Regions from separate parts of the Vibrio neonatus genome, predicted to be linked through region 3. Evidence: predicted binding sites of a transcription regulator. Region 3 holds the regulator's gene; each other region holds the start of a gene.
The links. The regulator PurR, encoded in region 3, represses purine synthesis genes. The targets are predictions, from matches to a motif close to TNANGNAAACGTTTNCNTNA.

Region 1: OCU38_RS14400 (formate--tetrahydrofolate ligase) is a predicted target of PurR. The motif match lies at 1,876-1,895, and genes of this name have one in related genera.
Region 2: OCU38_RS05180 (inosine/guanosine kinase) is a predicted target of PurR. The motif match lies at 3,695-3,714, and genes of this name have one in related genera.
Region 4: OCU38_RS09485 (NCS2 family permease) is a predicted target of PurR. The motif match lies at 3,990-4,009, and genes of this name have one in related genera.

The regions. Positions count from the first base shown of each region.
Region 1 is NZ_AP024886.1:407,159-412,272, forward strand. It holds gene OCU38_RS14390 (heavy metal translocating P-type ATPase) at 1-1,063, shown strand, start outside; gene OCU38_RS14395 (hypothetical protein) at 1,247-1,819, shown strand; gene OCU38_RS14400 (formate--tetrahydrofolate ligase) at 1,966-3,717, shown strand; gene OCU38_RS14405 (L-serine ammonia-lyase) at 3,809-5,114, opposite strand, start outside.
Region 2 is NZ_AP024885.1:1,117,645-1,122,758, forward strand. It holds gene OCU38_RS05165 (glucosaminidase domain-containing protein) at 1-304, opposite strand, end outside; gene OCU38_RS05170 (YciN family protein) at 474-719, opposite strand; gene topA (type I DNA topoisomerase) at 965-3,601, shown strand; gene OCU38_RS05180 (inosine/guanosine kinase) at 3,785-5,089, shown strand.
Region 3 is NZ_AP024885.1:1,666,512-1,671,625, forward strand. It holds gene mukF (chromosome partition protein MukF) at 1-371, opposite strand, end outside; gene cmoM (tRNA uridine 5-oxyacetic acid(34) methyltransferase CmoM) at 372-1,166, opposite strand; gene elyC (envelope biogenesis factor ElyC) at 1,345-2,112, shown strand; gene torD (molecular chaperone TorD) at 2,197-2,847, shown strand; gene purR (HTH-type transcriptional repressor PurR) at 3,011-4,027, shown strand; gene OCU38_RS07675 (TVP38/TMEM64 family protein) at 4,185-4,871, shown strand; gene OCU38_RS07680 (putative signal transducing protein) at 4,899-5,114, shown strand, end outside.
Region 4 is NZ_AP024885.1:2,048,991-2,054,104, reverse strand. It holds gene purL (phosphoribosylformylglycinamidine synthase) at 1-804, shown strand, start outside; gene OCU38_RS09495 (DUF3332 family protein) at 990-1,526, shown strand; gene OCU38_RS09490 (aminoacyl-histidine dipeptidase) at 1,608-3,080, opposite strand; gene OCU38_RS09485 (NCS2 family permease) at 4,031-5,114, shown strand, end outside.

The DNA of each region.
Region 1 (5,114 bases), on a different replicon from region 3:
CTTGGTGGATTACTCATGCGCCTTGAAACTCAGTACGCCGGTGACCTTTAAATCAATAATGTATCGTGCGGCTCAGCAAGGTATTTTATTTAAAGGCGGTAGCGCTATTGAGAAGTTGATTGGCATAGATACCTGTGTCTTCGACAAAACAGGTACTTTAACGCATGGCGATATGGAAGTGACTGATGTCATTCCTTTATGTTGCCAAAAAAATGCGCGTGATTTACTGGCAATAGCAGCTTCGGTTGAAGAGCACAGTAATCATCCATTGTCACAAGCTGTGGTTAATGCGGCTAAACACAATGAATTGCCGCACATTGAGCACGGTGAAGTTGAATACGTTATTGCACATGGTTTAAAAACCACTTTGAATGACAATCAACTGGTAATGGGAAGCCGTCACTTCCTTGAATCGCATGAAAATGTCGATTTTAGCCGTGTTGAAGACGTTATTCAGCAATATGAAGCGGAAGGTCGTCACCTGATTTATATCTCTAACGAGGGTAAATTAATTGGCATGATCGGGCTTCGTGATCATCTACGTGAAGATGCGCTACAGACATTGACTGATCTGCGTAAACTTGGCGTGAATGAGCTGATAATGATCACCGGTGACAGTGCTTACAAAGCACAGATTTTAGCCGATGAATTGCAGCTAGACCGAATGTACGCACAAACAGTGCCTTCTGAGAAATCGTCGATCATTGAATCGTTGCAACAAGAAGGTAAAAAGGTCATGTTTATTGGTGATGGTGTGAACGATGCACCCGCCTTAACCGCGGCCGATGTGGGTGTGGCAATGTGCCGAGGCACTGAGCTAGCAAGGCAAGTGGCTGATGTGGTGTTGTTGAAAGACGGATTACATGGCGTGGTCGAAGCAAGAGAGTTAGCGAATATCGCCATGCGCGTGATTCACTCTAACATTAAGCTGGCTGAGTACGTCAACAGCGGCATCATGCTTGCCGCTGCGTTAGGCTATTTAAACCCGACAATGAGTGCATTACTACACAATGGTACAACACTCTCTATTTTAGGGCGCTCTGCCGCGTTACGTCGTTACTAAAGTGATAGTTTAATAAAGGCAAAAGATTGACGATCTTTTGCCTTTATTTTGTCTCTTCACAGCCATTCTTTTTTGCTTATTAATTTCCGCTCATCAATCTTAGCTATAAAATAGTATTTCGTTCTATTAGGCGTAGTGAAAAAGATAAGGTATGGTTAGGTTTTTCAGTCATATTAATCCCTTATGCCCTCTGAACATTCTTTATTTAATACTTTGCAATCAATAGGTTTTTCTCTTCCTGAAGGGCAGGACGGTATTGCGGATCAACAAACGCAAATACTAGCACAACTCAATCAATTGAGTGATGCACTCTCACCTTTATTTGAGCGTTCTAAGGCAAAATACCCTGAGCATACGGATCAGCAATTGTTGCTCGGTTTATTTACTCTGCACCATGAAAAACAGTTGCAGCAATTGCGCACGCAACAGCCAAGTTTATTGGCGATGCAAAAAGTTATAGATGATTCTCTGGATAAACACCACGCACAGGCGTTTAAGTCTCCGTTAATCGTCGAAATCTGGCTCACTATGCATTTGTGGCTGTTTGTACAAGGGCAATCAAACATCGACTATTCATTAGCTTATGATTACGCCAATGAAACCGCCGAACTGCTGAGCCCATTTTCATCTTCTTCATCTAGTCAATTACGTAGTGAATGGCTTAAATCGTTTTACGTGGGCAAAGAGAAAATGTCGAAACAAAAGAGGGGAATATGTTATTGGATCACGCGTCTATTAAGAAAAAGTAACCAGTGATGATGAACTCTGTTAGCTAATGGTTTTCAGTAAATGAAAAATATCGTTTTTTCAAGTCACGCAAACGTTTGCTCTTTACTTATTATAAAAATTCTTTAAGATTTCCGCCCATATCAGATTGTCTTTTTATCCCTCCAGAGGACCATATGCTGTCGGACATTGAAATCTCACGATCTACCCCCTTACGCCCCATTTCAGATGTCGCAACCGCAATAGGGTTGCACAGCGACGAGATTCAAACTCACGGTCAACACAAAGCAAAAATTAGTCTCAAAGCTTTAAAACGTCTTGAAAACAAAAAGACGGGTAAATTGATCGTTGTTACTGCCATTACCCCAACGCCATTGGGCGAGGGTAAAACAGTGACTGCCATTGGACTTGCGCAAGGTTTATTCAAAGTAGGTCAGTCTGTAATGACCTGTATTCGTCAACCTTCTATGGGGCCGGTATTTGGCGTCAAAGGTGGTGCAGCAGGTGGCGGTTATTCTCAAGTCGCGCCTATGGAAGAGCTAAACTTGCACCTGACGGGTGATATTCACGCTGTTACGGTTGCGCATAACCTAGCGTCTGCGGCTATTGATGCTCGTATTTATCACGAGCAGCGCAAAGGCTATGACGATTTTGAAGCTCGCACAGGGCTTAGCGCACTACGCATTGATGCGGACTCTATCGTTTGGAAACGCGTCATTGACCACAACGATCGCGCACTGCGTAAAGTGACAGTAGGTATCAATGACGAAGGCAAAACCATTAACGGCTATGAGCGTGAAGATGGTTTTGATATTTCAGCTGCTTCAGAGCTAATGGCAGTACTGGCACTGGCTAGCGATCTTAAAGATCTACGTCAGCGCATTGGCAAGATTGTGATCGGTTACAACCTTGAAGGTAAAGCGGTGACAACTGAAGATCTTGGTGTTGCCGGAGCAATGACAGTGAGTATGCGCGAGGCGATTGAGCCAACGATGATGCAGACTCTAGAAGGCATTCCAACACTGATTCATGCTGGACCATTTGCCAATATTGCGCACGGTAACTCTTCAATTATTGCGGATAATATTGCCACAAAACTGGCTGACTTTACCGTTACTGAAGGCGGTTTTGGGTCGGACATGGGCTTTGAAAAAGCCTGTAATATCAAAGCGCAAGCCTCTGATAAAGCGCCGGATTGTGCGGTGATTGTCGCTACCTTGCGCGGATTAAAAGCAAACTCTGGATTATACAGCTTAAAACCGGGTCAACCGATCCCTGACAGCATGTACGAAAAAGACAGCGCGGCATTAGAAGCCGGTTTTGCGAACTTAAAATGGCATATTGAAAACGTGACTAAGTATGACGTTCCTGCCGTAGTTGCGATTAACCGTTTCCCGCAAGATACTGATGAAGAGTTGCTACAACTGAAGAACATGGTTGAAGCACTGCCGTATTCTGTAGAAGTCGCCATATGTGAAGCCTTTGCAAAAGGTGGCGCTGGCGCGGTTGAGCTTGCCAATAAAGTGGTTGAGCAGTGCCATAACACTCCGACTCAATTTACTCCTTTGTATCGTATGGATCAGCCTCTTGAAGAGAAAATCATGGCGGTGAGCGAAATTGGCTACGGCGCGGCGTCTGTTACCTTGAGTGACAAAGCGCAATCGCAACTGGCTCAATATAAAGCCTTAGGCTTTGATAACTTAGCTATCTGTATGGCAAAAACGCCTATGTCCATTTCAACCGATGGTTCAGTGAAAGGCGCACCGTTACAGTTTGATGTGCCGATTCGTGAGCTGCGACTTTGCGCCGGTGCAGGCTTTATCTACGCACTGTGTGGCAACGTAATGACCATGCCGGGGCTTCCTGATAAGCCAGCCTTTATGAACCTTGATATTGATGAAGACGGTAACATTACAGGCTTAAGCTAACTTTCCAATGGTAGCTTAGAGCAAATATTAAAAAGGCATACTCTATATAGGTATGCCTTTTCTATTTGGTTTTTACTAAGTGATTGGCTCGTTACTCACAAGGCGGCGCAAGATGAATCATTGCCAAGCCACCTAATGAGGTTTCACGGTATTTCTTGTTCATGTCTTTACCGGTTTGATACATGGTATCGATGACATCATCTAGCGAAATCAAACATTTACTAGAGCGTCTTAATGCCATACGTGAGGCGTTAATCGCTTTCATTGCGCCCATAGCATTGCGCTCGATACACGGCACTTGTACTAGCCCGCCAATCGGATCGCAAGTCATGCCTAATGAGTGTTCCATGGCAATTTCTGCCGCAATACAAATTTGCTCATTACTGCCACCGCGAAGCGCGGTTAATCCAGCCGCCGCCATGGAAGATGATACTCCCACTTCGCCCTGACAACCCACTTCTGCGCCAGAAATAGAAGCGTTGGTTTTGTATAAAATACCAATCGCGCCAGACACCGCCATAAAATCTTTAAGCTGTTTAGTGTCGAGCTGTTTGATAAAGCGATGGTAATACATCAGTACCGCAGGGATAACACCAGCCGCACCGTTAGTCGGTGAGGTGACCACTTGACCGCCAGCGGCGTTTTCTTCACTCACGGCAAAGGCAAATAGATTTATCCAATCAAGGATTTCCATTGGGTCATTTTCCACCAGAACATTGGCTTCTAGCTTTTTCAATAAGTTAGGCGCGCGGCGCGTGACGTTTAATCCGCCGTCTAAAATGCCTTCAGTCTCAAAACCGCGCTCCATGCACAGACGCATCACTTTCCAAATCTGATCAGCTTTGGCATCAATTGCCGACATGTCTTGGAACACTTGTTCATTGCGTAGAATCATGCCGCCAAGGCTGAGCCCATTTTTCTCTGCTTGTGCCAGCATTTGTTCGGCGCTATTAAAAGGGAAAGGCACGTCAATATCAGAGGATTTTTTGCCTTGTTGCAGCTCTTTTTCGGTGGCAATGAATCCGCCACCAATGGAATAGTAAGTCTCAAAGCCAATGCGAGAGTTTTGCTGATCAAATGCTGAAATAGTCATGCCATTTTCATGTAATGGCAGATTGTTGCTGTGAAATAAAATGTCTTTATCGTAATCAAAATCAATCACATGGTGATTAGCGATGTTGAGCTTTCCATCTTCAATCGCACTGTGCATTTGCGCATTGGCGCTGGCGATTTTGATGGTATCGGGACGGTTTCCCAACAAACCTAAAATAGAAGCGCGGTCGGTGTGGTGACCTTTACCCGTTAATGACAGCGAGCCGTATAAATCAATTTGAATGCGCGCGACTTGTGCCACATTTTGCTGAATAAGTTGCGTAAAGTAATAGCCCGCTAACATT
Region 2 (5,114 bases), 550 kb from region 3:
CGCGCTCAGAAGAGGATAATTCCTGTTGCTTAGCTAATTTATTTTGTAACGAAATAAGTATTTCACGTTGATGTTTAACGAAGGCATTTTTCTGTTGAACATAAGGTTTTATGAATTTAAAAAATTCACTTTTCTTCTGATGAACATCAGTAATGGCAGCAAAATCAGGTAAAGGAACGGCTTTAAAATGGGGCTTAGAGTTGTCATACATTCCAAAGTGGTAGTATATAGAAGCGGCTAAAATAATGCCGACAGTACTAATAATGATTGCGCCATTGGTGGGTATAAATCTTTTTAAACTCACAGTATTACCTTGTTTGTAGATGCTAAAAACGTGAAGTGGATCATTATAGGCAATACTAACCTTGTTAGATATCCATGTAACCTTATGTTCCGTGCTTTATATTGTTGCAGACAAGGTGGAAATTGAAAGGGAGTATTGAAAAGAGCCCCGTGTGGAGCTCTTGAAGGCATTATTTTACAGTGAATTCTTTTGATAAATGATGAGCTAAGTATTTGAACATATTGAAAACGGCTGTAGTATTCTGCGTCGGCAAACCTTTGTCATCTAAAAAGTAGTCGCCCTTAAAGATAAGTACGTCGTCTTTTTCAACTACCGAAGTGGCGCGCATTCCTTCTATATAGTCGTCGTGTTCTTGGATAAGATTGTTTGCAATCAGTAATAGTTCAAACTCTGAAATAGGTTTTTTATCACTCATTTTGGTACCTGTTGTTCTAATCAATATTCGCGCTCAGTGTACCCCGATAATTAAGCAAAACAAAAGCACATTTATCTAAAACAGTCTATGGTTTACCTTCGTGATATTGCCTAATTTGCACACAATTAGCCGTAAAAGAGAAAAAATGGGTTGATTTTGAAAAATTATCGCTCAATAGTAAAAAAAGAATCAAAATTCGAATTCGCACTTTTTGCGAACCAAAATATAGGACAAAACGTTCAGTTATGGGTAAGTCTCTCGTTATAGTGGAGTCACCTGCTAAGGCAAAAACAATCAATAAATACCTTGGTAAAGACTTCATTGTTAAATCTAGTGTTGGTCACGTACGTGATCTACCTACCGCTGGTCAGTCGAGCGGTAAAAAGGCTACGCCTATCTCCACCAAAGGGTTAAGTGCGGAAGAAAAAGAACGCATTAAAAAAGAAAAAGCCAAAAAATCACTGATTAAAAAGATGGGTATTGACCCATACCACGGTTGGGAAGCCAATTACCAAATCCTACCGGGCAAAGAGAAAGTCGTTGCCGAATTACAAAAACTGGCTAAAGACGCTGACTACGTTTATCTCGCAACCGATTTGGACCGCGAAGGAGAAGCTATCGCATGGCACCTTCGTGAGATCATCGGCGGCGATGAACAGCGATACAAGCGAGTGGTATTTAACGAAATTACCAAAAACGCCATTCAACAAGCATTTGAAGCACCAGGGGAACTGAATATAGACGGCGTAAACGCTCAACAAGCGCGTCGTTTTATGGATCGCGTGGTAGGCTTTATGGTCTCTCCACTACTGTGGAAAAAAGTGGCTCGTGGTCTTTCAGCAGGTCGCGTACAGTCGGTTGCCACTAAGCTGGTGGTTGAGCGTGAACGTGAGATCAAAGCGTTTGTACCGGAAGAGTTTTGGGACGTACACGCCAATACGCTAACGGATAAAGCAGACGATTTTCGTCTAATCGTTGCACAGCGTAACGGTGAGGCCTTTAAACCGACGAATGAAACAGACACGACCTCTGCCCTGAATTTGTTGGAAAAAGCCGAGTACGAGGTGTGTAAGCGCGAGGATCGCCCTACACGCAGCAAACCTTCAGCCCCTTACATCACTTCTACCTTACAACAGGCAGCAAGTACGCGTTTAGGCTACGGCGTTAAGAAAACCATGATGCTAGCGCAACGCTTGTATGAAGGTGGTTACATCACTTACATGCGTACTGACTCAACGAACTTGAGCAGTGAAGCGGTAGAGAACCTACGTAGCTTCATCGGTAGCGAGTACGGTGATAAGTATTTACCTGAAAAACCATTGGTTTACGGTAGTAAAGAGGGCGCGCAAGAGGCGCACGAAGCGATTCGTCCTTCAAGCGTTGATGTGAAGTCAGAAGATTTAGTTGGCGTTGATAATGACGCACACAAACTGTATGCCTTAATTTGGAATCAGTTCGTTGCATGTCAAATGACCCCTGCGCAATATGATTCAACCACTATCAGTGTTAAAGCCGCGGAATTTACCCTTAAAGCGAAAGGTCGTATTCTGAAATTTGACGGTTGGACTCGTGTACAGCGTCCAATGGGTAAAAATGAAGATCAGATCCTTCCAGAAGTGAAATTGGGCGATAAACTGTCTCTTAAAGAGCTAGAGCCAAAACAACACTTCACTAAACCAACGGCTCGCTTCACAGAAGCGGCTTTGGTTAAAGAGTTAGAAAAACGTGGTATCGGCCGTCCATCAACGTATGCGTCTATCATTTCGACTATCCAAGACCGTGGGTATGTGAAAGTAGAACAGCGTCGTTTTTACGCTGAGAAAATGGGTGAAATCGTATCGGATCGCCTAGATAAAAGTTTTGTCGATCTGATGAACTACGACTTTACTGCGCGTATGGAACAAAAACTTGACCAAATCGCAGAAGGTGAAGCGACTTGGACACAAGTGCTCGATCGCTTCTTTAAAGATTTCTCCTCTGAACTTGAAAAAGCGGAGTTGGATTCTGACCAAGGCGGTATGGAGCAAAACCACATCGTTGAAACAGACATTGAGTGTCCAACGTGTTCAAGACCTATGGGTATTAGAACGGCATCAACAGGGGTATTCCTAGGCTGTTCTGGTTACGCATTGCCACCAAAAGAACGTTGTAAAACAACCATTAACCTTGGTGACGAAGACGGTATTATTAACGTCTTAGAAGACGATCCTGAAACAGCCGCACTGCGTGCTAAACGTCGTTGTCCAATTTGTGAAACGGCAATGGACGCGTACTTAATTGACGATAAGCGCAAGCTACACGTGTGTGGTAATAACCCTAACTGTGAAGGCTATACCGTAGAGTATGGTGAATTCAAAGTGAAAGGGTACGACGGTCCTGTTGTTGAGTGTGACAAGTGTGGCGCTGACATGGTGTTGAAAAACGGCCGTTTCGGTAAATACATGGATTGCACCAGCGAAACGTGTAAGAACACGCGTAAGATTTTGCGTAACGGCGAAGTTGCGCCACCAAAAGAAGATCCAGTGCATTTGCCTGAGCTACCTTGTACACAGTCTGATGCGTACTTTGTATTGCGTGACGGTGCTTCTGGTCTATTTATGGCAGCCAGTAACTTCCCTAAATCTCGTGAAACACGAGCGCCATTAGTTGAAGAGCTAGCGCGTTTTAAAGAGCGCCTGTCTCCTAAGTTCCAATACTTAGCGGATGCACCAACAGAAGATCCTGATGGTCGCCCAACGGTAGTTCGCTTTAGTCGTAAGAGTAAAGAAAACTATATCCGTTCTGAAATCGATGGTAAGCCTTCTGGTTGGACAGGTTTATTTATTGACGGTAAGTGGGAAATCACTGACAAACGTAAAAAGCCGAAAGCAAAAAGCGAATAGCGTTTTCAATTAGATAGATGCAGAACCAAGGTGTTGAAAGATACCTTGGTTCTTTTTTTTGCGCAAAATTTGCACAGTCAGTGCATTTAAAATTGAGCTAAACGTTTGCGTTGTTTTACTGTGTTGAAGGTCACATTTCTAGGGTCTACAATTTAAAAATCTACTTTCTAATACAGAATTTAAATGAAATTTCCCGGCCAACGTAAGTCTAAACACTATTTTCCTGTCAACACGCTTGATCCTTTAGTCCCGAAAACCCACGCCAAAAGCAGTGTTAATTGCACTCATGTGGTGGGGATTGATCAAACTCTAGTGGACATCGAAGCTAAAATTTCTGATGACTTCATTGAAAAGTTTAATTTAAGTAAAGGTCATTCATTAGTTGTCAGCGATGAGGTGGCGGAAGCCCTGTATTCTGAATTGAAACAGCAACAGTTGATCACCAACGAATACGCAGGTGGCACCATAGGTAATACGCTACACAACTATTCGGTATTAGCGGATGATAAATCGATTTTATTGGGCGTGATGAGCTCTGACATTAAAATTGGTAGCTACGGATTCCGTTATCTTTGTGATACATCGTGCCGAATGGATCTTAACCATTTACAAGGGGTGGAAGGCGCGATTGGACGTTGCTTTACCCTGATCTCTGAAAACGGCGAGCGTACTTTTGCCATCAGTGAAGGGCAGATGAACCAGCTGCAGGCTAAAAGTATCCCAGAAGAGGTCTTTTCCGACGCGGCTGCATTAGTGTTAACCTCTTACCTTGTACGTTGTAAAGAGGGCGACCCTATGCCTGAGGCAACGATGAAGGCGGTAGAGTATGCCAAGAAGCACAAGGTGCCGGTAGTGCTGACCTTAGGCACTAAGTTTGTTATTCAAGATGATCCACAGTTTTGGGTGGATTTTATTGCAGAGCACGTTTCTGTAGTGGCAATGAATGAAGAAGAAGCTGAAGCGTTAACTGGGCTTAGCGATCCATTACTGGCGGCAGATAAAGTCTTAGATTGGGCGGATTTGGTGCTGTGCACAGCAGGCCCTATTGGGCTGTTTATGGCCGGTTATACCGAAGAGTCGGCTAAGCGTGAAACGTCTTTACCTTTGCTTCCGGGTACGATTGCTGAGTTTAATCGTTATGAGTTTAGCCGTCCGGCATTAAAGTCGGAATGCGCCGAACCTTTTAAAGTTTATTCGCATATCTCACCGTATATGGGCGGTCCGGAGAAGATCAAAAATACCAATGGGGCAGGGGATGCGGCTTTATCGGCACTGCTACATGATTTATCAGCCAACCGATTCCATAAGTCGAATATTCCTAATTCTAGTAAACACGTAAATGAATATTTAACTTACTCTTCCTTCTCACAAGTGTGTAAATATGCAAATAGAGTGAGTTATGAAGTATTAACTCAACACTCTCCACGCTTATCTAGAGGCTTGCCAGAAAGAGAAGATAGCCTAGAAGAAGTATATTGGGAAAGATAGATGTAATGACCTTTTATTTATTATG
Region 3 (5,114 bases):
TAATACTCAGAGATACCTACCGCAAGGGGCGAAAGGCGATAAATGCTGCTTCCGTCTTGTCCTTCACTGGTAAATCGACTCAGTAATCTCTGCGCAACTAAACTGTTGATGGCATTGTTGGCTTTAAACGCGATGTTGCTGACGCTCGCATCGCCATTAAATTCTCGTTGGACAATAGCAAATGCATCATGCAATTCGCCTTCTCCTAACTCTTCATCAAAACGTTCACGACTGAGTAGCGCTATCGCAACTAAAAAACTCAGATGTTCACTATTGAGGTTAAGGGAGAAATCGTGCTGTTTAACCCACCCGACCAGTTCATCGACTGTGACTTGATCGTCATGTTGCCCTTCTTGGGAGAGTTGACTCATTCAGTTCCCTACTGTCATTTCTTTTTGAACCCATACGTGTATGTATCTTCCTAGAGAAAGATAAGGTTCGGTTCTACATAATTGTCGTTCAAGCTGCATCAGTTCTTCTTGACTATAATCGCCCACATATTGGGTAAATCCAATATAGTCATGAAAGCAGCGAATCCCTGATTTTCCACAAATGCGTAAGTCGCATTCTTCTAACCAGCGATAAACGTCTTCGGGTAATAACCCTTTCTGCGGCTGCAACTTAAATCGTTTACGATGGGGCATTCCCTGCAATACATGTGGGATGTTGCCACATATTACGTTTTTCATTACCAATCCATGGTGGTTATAAAACATGATTGACGCCATGCCGCCGGGGCGCACATGTTGCATCAACTTTTCTAATACGTCTTTAGGATCTGCTAGCCATTCCATGACCGCATGAAACAAAACCAGATCCACTGGCTGTTTAAGATGCTGATCCAGTTCTTGAATTGGCGCATGAATAAACTGATACTGCTCTAGCAAATCTTGTTGTGCAATCTCTTGCTTAGCTAAAGAGAGCATTTCGCTAGAGACATCACACAATATAATATTGTGACCAAGCTCGGCCAACTTTTGCGACATTTGTGCTAAGCCCCCTCCCGCATCCAGAATGGTGAGAGGTTTTGCATGGCCTGCTATTTGGGTTATGATTTGCTGCAAATCTTCCCAGACGATAGTCTGACGGATGTTGCCTTTGTCTGAGCCATAAATATTTTCGGCAAATTTGTGGGCAATGTCGTCGAAATTACGATCTTGTGTCACTTTTAATTAATGTATGATGTTATTTGAGTGAGTTTCGTATTGTGTCACAAGGACGTCAAGAATAAAGAGCGGTTGTCGATTTGCCCCTCCGATCGACTAAAAAACCGACCAAAAACACGACATTTTAACTCGTGACACCAATTTACCCTACAGAACTTAGGAAATGGTTTAACCCAATATGTTTGAATTGAAAAAAATCATTACTGCCTTCCTTATGCCACTGCCTGCAATGCTACTTATCGGTTTCTTTGGCCTAGCGCTGGTGATGTTTACCCGCAAGCATAAGTCTGGCTGTATCTTTATTTTTATTTCATTAGCGTCCATTTTTGCTATTTCATTCCAGCCTGTATCTACCTCGTTGCTCAAACCATTAGAGCGCAAATACACGGCCTTTTTACCACCAGCAGAAAGCTTAGACTATGTCATGGTGCTAGGCAGTGGGCATGTGATTGATCCGCAAATTCCGCCAACCTCTGAATTAAGTCGCACCGCGTTAATGCGCCTTAGTGAAGGCATTCGTATATTGCGCATGTATCCCGGCGCAAAATTGATTTTATCTGGCTATGATGGCGGCTCAGAAATGAGCCAAGCACGAATGATGGCGACGGTGGCATTAGCGTTAGGCGTGGCTAAGTCAGATATTATTTTATTAGAAACGGCGCAAGATACTTGGGAAGAAGCCAGACAAGCTGCGGGCTTTGTCGGTGAAAAGCATATGTCACTGGTTACTTCGGCCAGCCATATGGAACGCGCCCTACGCGAGTTTCACAGCGCCGGTCTAAACCCTACTCCTGCCCCAACCAATTACTTAGCCCAATCCAATATTAATCAAGCGTGGCAAAAGTACACCCCGCAAGCACGATACCTAGAGCAAACAGAGCGCTACTGGCATGAAACCATGGGTAAGTGGTGGAAAAACATACGAGATCTTGTCAGTAGCAAATAAGTGACTCATAATTTAGTGAACGTCTATATTTTCGCCAACTTAGAAGCTGGTGTTGTAGTTTGCTAACGAGTTATGGGTTAAACAATGCAAGAGCTCAAGCAGTTTAATGAACAGCGGGCAGAAATTTATTGGTGGTTTTCCAGCTTATTTTCTAAAGAGCTGACCCAAGACGAACTGATTGCCTATCAAACCCCTGAAGTGAGGGGTTTCATTAATGGTCTAGCCGAAAATGAAACCCTAGCCACAGCCGCTAAACGCTTACTGGGTGCTCTTGAGCGACTGCAACTGCGCCCGAATGCTCAGCTTGAATTATCCGCTAATTTCTACGACTTATTTTTAGCCTCTGACAAACAAACTGCCCAGCCCTGCGCCTCTGTTTATATTGACGAAAACAAGGCGCTTAATGGCACCCCTGCTCAGCAGATGACGCAAGTTATGTTAGAGCATGGCATTGAAGTGGATAAATGCTTTAACGAGCCTGCCGATCATCTGGCTGTTGAACTCGACTTTATTGGCAATCTAATCATGCGCTCAAACGCGCTAGAAATGGAATCACATCTAGAAGCGGCCCTTAGTGAACAGAAGTCATTCATTGAGCAACATTTACTGAATTGGATTCCACAATTTTCGGCAAACTGCACTAAATATGATGAATTTGGTTTCTATTCTGCGGTCGCTGAACTGTTAGTTAAATTTTGTGAAATTGATTGTCGTTATCTCAGTAATGAAAAATAGCTCAGTTACCGAAAATAGATTCACATTATCGTCATAAATGCGTTGTCAGTTTCATCATTTATGGCTAGACTCCCCCGCAATCGTTTGCAATGTGATTTTGAGTGCAAATTACTCAATAATTCAACGCATTTTATAATCATTACTTATATTTACAAGGTCTCCTATGGCAACCATAAAAGACGTCGCAAAACTGGCTGGTGTCTCCACCACTACAGTTTCACACGTTATCAATAAAACACGTTTTGTGGCTGAAACAACACAAGAACGTGTTATGGAAGCTGTAAAAGAGCTCAACTATGCGCCAAGTGCGGTTGCTCGTAGCTTAAAATGCAACACCACTAGAACCATTGGCATGTTGGTAACTCAATCCACTAACCCCTTCTTTGCGGAAGTGGTCGATGGCGTAGAAAGTTACTGTTACCGTCAAGGCTATACGTTGATCTTATGTAACACTGGCGGACTGTACGAAAAGCAGCGCGATTACATTCGTATGCTTGCCGAAAAGCGCGTAGATGGAATATTAGTAATGTGCTCTGACTTAACCGAAGAGCTACGTGAAATGCTAGATTCTCACCCAGGCATTCCTAAAGTGGTGATGGATTGGGGCCCCGAGTCCTCCTCTGCAGACAAGATCATTGATAACTCAGAAGAAGGTGGCTACCTTGCCACTAAATATCTGGTTGAAAATGGACATACGAAAATTGGCTGTTTAACTGGTCAAACTGAAAAGCTTGCTTGTATTGAGCGTATGTCTGGCTATAAAAGAGCATTGGCTCAAGCTAATATCCCATACAACGACGATTTCATTTTTGAAGGTAACTTTGAATGTGATACCGCAGTTGAAACAGCTGATAAACTGGTCGCTCTTGCAGAAAGTGAACGCCCCACGGCTATTTTCTGCTTTAACGATATCATGGCGCTGGGTTTAATTAGCCGTCTGACTCAACATGGCATTGCCGTTCCAGAAGATATCTCTGTAATTGGTTACGATAATATCGATTTAGCCGGCTATTTTGCGCCGCCTCTTACCACGATACATCAGCCAAAACGTCGCGTGGGTAAAACCGCCTTTGAGATCTTGCTAGAGCGCATTAAAAACAAAGAGCATGACCGCCGCATTTTTGAAATGCACCCAGAGTTGGTAGAGCGCTCAAGCGTGAGAAACCTAAACGCTAGTTAACATGACCATTTAATTGAATAAGGCTAGATATCTTAATGATTTCTAGCCTTTTTTATTTGTACCTGCTGAGAATAAATCAAATAAAATACGCAAGTGATGAAAGTTTCCTATTATTGATCCTGTCTCTATACTTACTCAGGATGATAAGGACGCACTCATGAATAAGAAATTGATAATCGGGCTAATTTTAGTTGCAGCGATTGTATTACTCGGCATCAACTTCGGTCAGTACTTCACTTTAGAAAACGCCAAAGCTCAGCAATTAGCGCTCAATACGCATATTGAAAATAATTTCGTATTGTCAGCGGCTATCTACTTTATTGGCTACGTATTTGTTACGGCCTTTTCCATTCCTGGCGCTGCTGTGGTGACTTTACTTGGCGCGGCACTGTTTGGCTTCTGGACGAGCTTACTATTGGTCTCATTTGCCAGCACCATTGGCGCAACCTTAGCCTTTTTAAGTAGTCGCTACCTTCTGCGTGACTGGGTACAAGCTAAGTTTGGAGCTAAACTTGATGCCATTAACAAAGGCGTAGAGCGTGACGGCGCCTTTTATCTATTCTCATTGCGTTTAATACCCGTATTTCCGTTTTTCCTGATTAACCTATTAATGGGGCTAACCCCTATCTCGGTTGTGAAATACTATGTATTTAGCCAACTTGGCATGCTAGCAGGGACTATGGTGTATCTAAACGCCGGGACGCAACTGGCAGAAATAGACAGCTTATCCGGCATTGTTTCGCCTACCGTATTGGCCTCTTTTGCTCTGTTAGGTTTATTCCCGCTCATTGCTAAATGGATCATGGGTAAGATTCGACCACAAAACGGCTCTAGCCCTGCTTAATCCATCATCGCAATATAAAGGATATTCATGAAGTTATACGTTGCGCAAAATCCGCCTCAAGCTCATATTTTATGTGAGCTTTTGCGTAGTCATCGCATTCAGGTAGAAGTGCGCGGAGAAGGGTTGTTTGGCCTGCAAGGAGAACTGCCAATGGATGACTCTAGCCTGCCCTATTTGTGGTTAGTCGACGAGCACAAGCAACAACAAGCCAAAGCCCTGATTGCAGAATTTGAAGATAGACAC
Region 4 (5,114 bases), 380 kb from region 3:
ATCGCAGCGCCTTACATTGCTACTGGCGTTAAACCTAAGATGGCTATCTTGCGTGAGCAAGGCGTGAATTCTCACGTAGAAATGGCAGCTGCTTTTGACCGTGCTGGTTTCGATTCTGTGGATATCCACATGAGCGACATCTTAACCGGTCAAGCGGTACTTGAAGAATACCAAGGCTTAGTAGCTTGTGGTGGCTTCTCTTACGGTGACGTACTGGGCGCAGGTGAAGGTTGGGCTAAGTCTGTATTGTTCAATGCGCAAGCTCGTGACCAATTCGCTGGCTTCTTCAACCGTCAAGACACTTTCTCTCTAGGTGTATGTAACGGTTGTCAGATGCTATCCAATCTTAAAGAGTTGATTCCGGGTGCTGACTTATGGCCGCGCTTTGTACGCAACGAATCTGAGCGTTTTGAAGCTCGCTTTAGCTTGGTTGAAGTGCAAAAATCTGATTCTGTATTCTTTGATGGTATGGCAGGCTCTCGCATGCCAATCGCTGTTTCTCACGGTGAAGGCCGCGTAGAAGTGAAAGACTCAGCTCACCTGAATGCGATTGAGAACTCTGGTACGGTTGCGCTTCGTTACGTTGATAACAACGGCAACGCGACTCAACAATACCCGAACAACCCGAACGGTTCACCAAACGCAATCACAGGTCTAACAACCGCAGATGGCCGTGTGACTATCATGATGCCTCACCCAGAGCGTGTATTTAGAACTGTGGCAAACTCTTGGGCTCCTGAGTCTTGGGGTGAAGATTCTGCTTGGATGCGCATGTTCCGTAATGTTCGTAAGAACATCGGCTAATAGTTATTCCATAGCAACATTATTTAATAAGCGACCTTAACGGTCGCTTTTTTTATAAATGCGATCTGGTGACGAAATGTGGGTGAAAATGTAAATATTATTTAGTTTTCAATGGAAAAGGTTCAGGAGTGAACTACCTTAATAGAGCTAATTAATTTTTCTATGCTCTATAAGGGATTGTTTGTATGAGAAAATTTTGTTTGAAAGCCATTGGCGCCGCTGTGTTAGCCGCATCATTAACTGGTTGTATTGGTAGCAACGCAGTAACAGGTTACGTGATGAAGTTTAACCTTGAAGTAGTGGATAACCGTTACGCTCGTGGTGGTGTGAACATGCTACTTGCGCCTGTGTATGCTTTGTCAGTGGCTGCCGATACATTGATCTTCAACTCTATCGAATTCTGGGCAGGCAAAAACCCGCTAAATGGCAAACCGCATATCTTCGACTCAAAAGTTGAAACCATGTACAACATGAACGATGATCTTGACCCATCACTCACCGAAGCGCCATTAGATCCAATTAGTATGCGTCAGGTTGAATCATCGACGTTTGAAGCGATTGATGCCAATACAGTGCAAATGAATGTCACTTATAATAATGGTGACAAAGCGCTTATTGAAGGTGTACGTGACGGTGACAAAGTTAGCTATTACTACAATGGTGACTTGGTCGCAGAAACGACACTCGCACAACTGCAAGAACTAGCCGCAACTAAAGCTTAGTGTTAGCTATAGAACAGAAAAAGCCGAGCATTGCTCGGCTTTTGTCGTTTAAGAAGCAGTTAATTGCTATTACAGCGCTAACTAGCCTTTATTTGGAATGTGTTTGAGTAGATTGACCATTTGTTCCCAGTAAAGATCAACGGTATCAATTTTTACTTTTTCATCCGGTGAGTGAGGGAAGCGGATAGTCGGGCCAAACGATAGCATATCCATATTCGGGTAAGGCTTTTTGAATAGGCCACACTCTAAACCGGCATGGATAACCATAATGTTAGGGATGTGTCCGTATACTTGCTGATACATATCGCGGAATACTGCCATAATTTCTGAATCTGCATCCGGTTTCCAGCCAGGGTAAGCGCCAGAGAAAGTCACTTTTGCGCCAGCCAAAGTTGCCACTGAAGTGAGCATGCTTTCGACTTGGCGACGACCTGAATCAATCAAAGAACGGATCAAGCACAGCGCAGTCACTTTATCTTGCTCGGTAGTAATCACGCCAAGGTTTAGCGAGGTTTCAACCACACCTTCAATCGCATCACTCATGCGGATCACACCATTCGGGCACGCATTTAGCGCAGCAATTAACGCTTGCTGGCTTTGCTCAGAGAATACACCGAACTGCGCTTCTACATCTTCAATGAAAGTTGCGATAGTGGTTTCAATGGCACCTAACTCAGCGGTTAAGGTCTCGGTATATTCGGCAAGTGCTGCTTCTAATTTGCCTATGTTTTGCGTTGCCACGGCGAGAGTGACAGAGCCTTCACGAGGAATAGCGTTGCGCAGGCTACCACCATTGAAATCAATCAATTTTAGGTCAAGTTGTAAAGCGTGATCGGCAAGGAAGCGAGCCAATAGTTTGTTGGCATTGCCACGACCTGTGTGAATATCACAACCAGAGTGACCGCCTTTTAAGCCTTTTAAAATCAGCTTTTTCGCGACAAAGCCTTCCGGAATTGCTTCACGTTGCACGTCAAATTCAAGGCTAGAGTCAATACCGCCAGCACAGCCCATGTAGACTTCGCCTTCTTGCTCTGAATCGGTATTTAGTAGGATGTCGCCTTCTAGCCAACCTTCTTGAAGGGCAAACGCACCAGTCATACCGGCTTCTTCATCAATAGTCAGCAGTACTTCAATTGGGCCATGCTCAATATCTGTTGCGGCTAGCACAGCAAGGCAGGATGCCATGCCAATACCGTTATCAGCGCCAAGGGTAGTGCCCGTTGCTGTTACCCATTCGCCATCAATATAAGGAAGGATAGGATCAAGGGTAAAGTCGTGCTCGGTATCCTCGTTTTTTTGCGGAACCATATCGAGGTGCGCTTGTAGTACAACCCCTTTTTTGTTTTCCATGCCTGCGGTGGCAGGTTTTTTGATAAACAGATTACCAGCGCTATCAGATTTTACCGCCAAATCTTGTGCTTTTGCCCACTCTACAATGTGGTCAGAAAGTGCTTGCTCATGTTTTGATGGGTGAGGGATAGAGCAAATCTTATCGAAAAATGGCCAGATCGGGTTTTGCGTTTGCGCAGTGATCTGGCTAAGAAATGTAGACATGGTGATACTCCTTCATGCTTAAAAGTACGGTCTCTACAGACGGTACATTGACTGGCATTGATATAGCTCAGTTTAATGGGGTTAGGATATCACTCACTGCTAGGGTTGCACAGGCAAAGAAAGGTTTGTGATGTCAGCTTATAGTGAGTTGTTAATTAATTGCAATCAATGTGTATTTAGTTAATTTATTTTACTGGTGAAATTAAATTACAGAAACAAGCTCGTAAATTGCACTAAATGGAAAAATTGACGCTTTTGAATAAATATACTTGTAATTAAATTACAGTATTGGTATTATCTTTCCTGTCGATACAGACCACCCTTCTGTGAGTCACCCCACTCATTATTTGGTCTGTACCAATGCTAAATTAAAGCGCAAACTTGTTGTTTTTCAACTGGTTAGCCTTGAGATTATAGATGTGTAACTTTTGGACTTGTCGGTCGAGATTATTATGTATCTACAGTTTCAACCCTGTAATAGGGTTTTTAAGCATGTGATTGAACTTCGGTTCACCCCTGATATATTGGAAATTAATTACTGATTTCATAAGCCGTCCATCTGGAACGGCTTTTTTTTCGTCTGTCGTTTCTGTTTTTTAATGGAAGTCTTAGTTATTTCAAATTGTAAATCATACACTTTAGTTGCTCAGAGAGCTTTCCGAGAGCGAGTAGGGGGTTTTTATGTGCTACATGCTTAAATGCTAACGGTTTCAGAGCTGAAAACTTTTAAGCTGAATAAAAAACACTCAATGTAAGTTCGTGTATTTAATCAAAATATATTTATTGATATCAATAATTTACCTTGGTGAGTTGCAAAGGGGATAGACGCAGAATGAGTGTTGAGTAAAGAAATAGACCAATCAGTATGGTATTTCGTCATGTTACTCTCTATAATTCACGCCAATTTATTTACGCAAACGTTTACTTTTATATATTTTTAGGAATTGATAATGCTGGAGAAGCTATTCAAACTACGTGAACATGGTACAACGGTTCGCACGGAAATCATTGCAGGTATCACTACCTTCCTGACAATGGCTTACATCATTTTTGTTAACCCAACTATGTTGTCAGCAACAGGTATGGATCATGGTGCTGTCTTTGTTGCAACCTGTTTGGCTGCGGCAATTGGCTGTTTTGTGATGGGTTTATACGCTAACTATCCAATTGCTCAAGCACCGGGTATGGGGCTAAATGCCTTCTTTACCTATGGTGTTGTGCTAGGAATGGGTTACACGTGGCAAGTGGCACTGGCAGCAGTATTTATGTCAGGTATCTTGTTTGTTCTATTGAGCCTATGTCGCATTCGTGAATGGATCATTAACTCAATTCCTATGTCACTGCGTACTGGTATTTCTGCTGGTATCGGTCTTTTCCTTGCATTTATCGGTCTTAAAAATGCCGGTATCGTCGTTGATAATCCAGCAACATTGGTTTCTTTAGGTGATATCACAGGTCTACACGCTATCTTAGCGGCAGTTGGCTTCTTTATTACCATTGCACTTGTTCATCGTGGAACAAGCGGCGCGGTTATGATTGCTATCCTTTGTGTCACTGTTTTAGGCATGATTTTCGGTGACGTTCAATATCACGGTATTATGGCACCACCACCAAGCCTAGCGCCTACTTTCATGCAACTTGATTTTGCTGGCGTATTTGAAGTGGGCATGATCTCGGTTGTGTTTGCATTCTTGTTTGTGGATTTATTCGATACCGCTGGTACGCTGGTCGGTGTGGCAACTAAAGCTAACTTGATTAAAGAAGATGGCAAACTGCCTCGTCTAAACAAAGCGTTACTTGCTGATTCAACAGCAACTTCTGTTGGTGCTTTGCTTGGTACATCAAATACAACGTCATACGTTGAGTCTACTGCGGGTGTTGCTGCGGGTGGTCGTACGGGTTTAACTGCTGTTACCGTTGGCGTACTTTTCCTATTGGCTTTGCTGTTTTCTCCATTAGCTAGTATGATTCCGACCTATGCGACAGCCGGCGCACTGTTTTATGTTGCGATCTTAATGCTATCTGGTCTGGTTA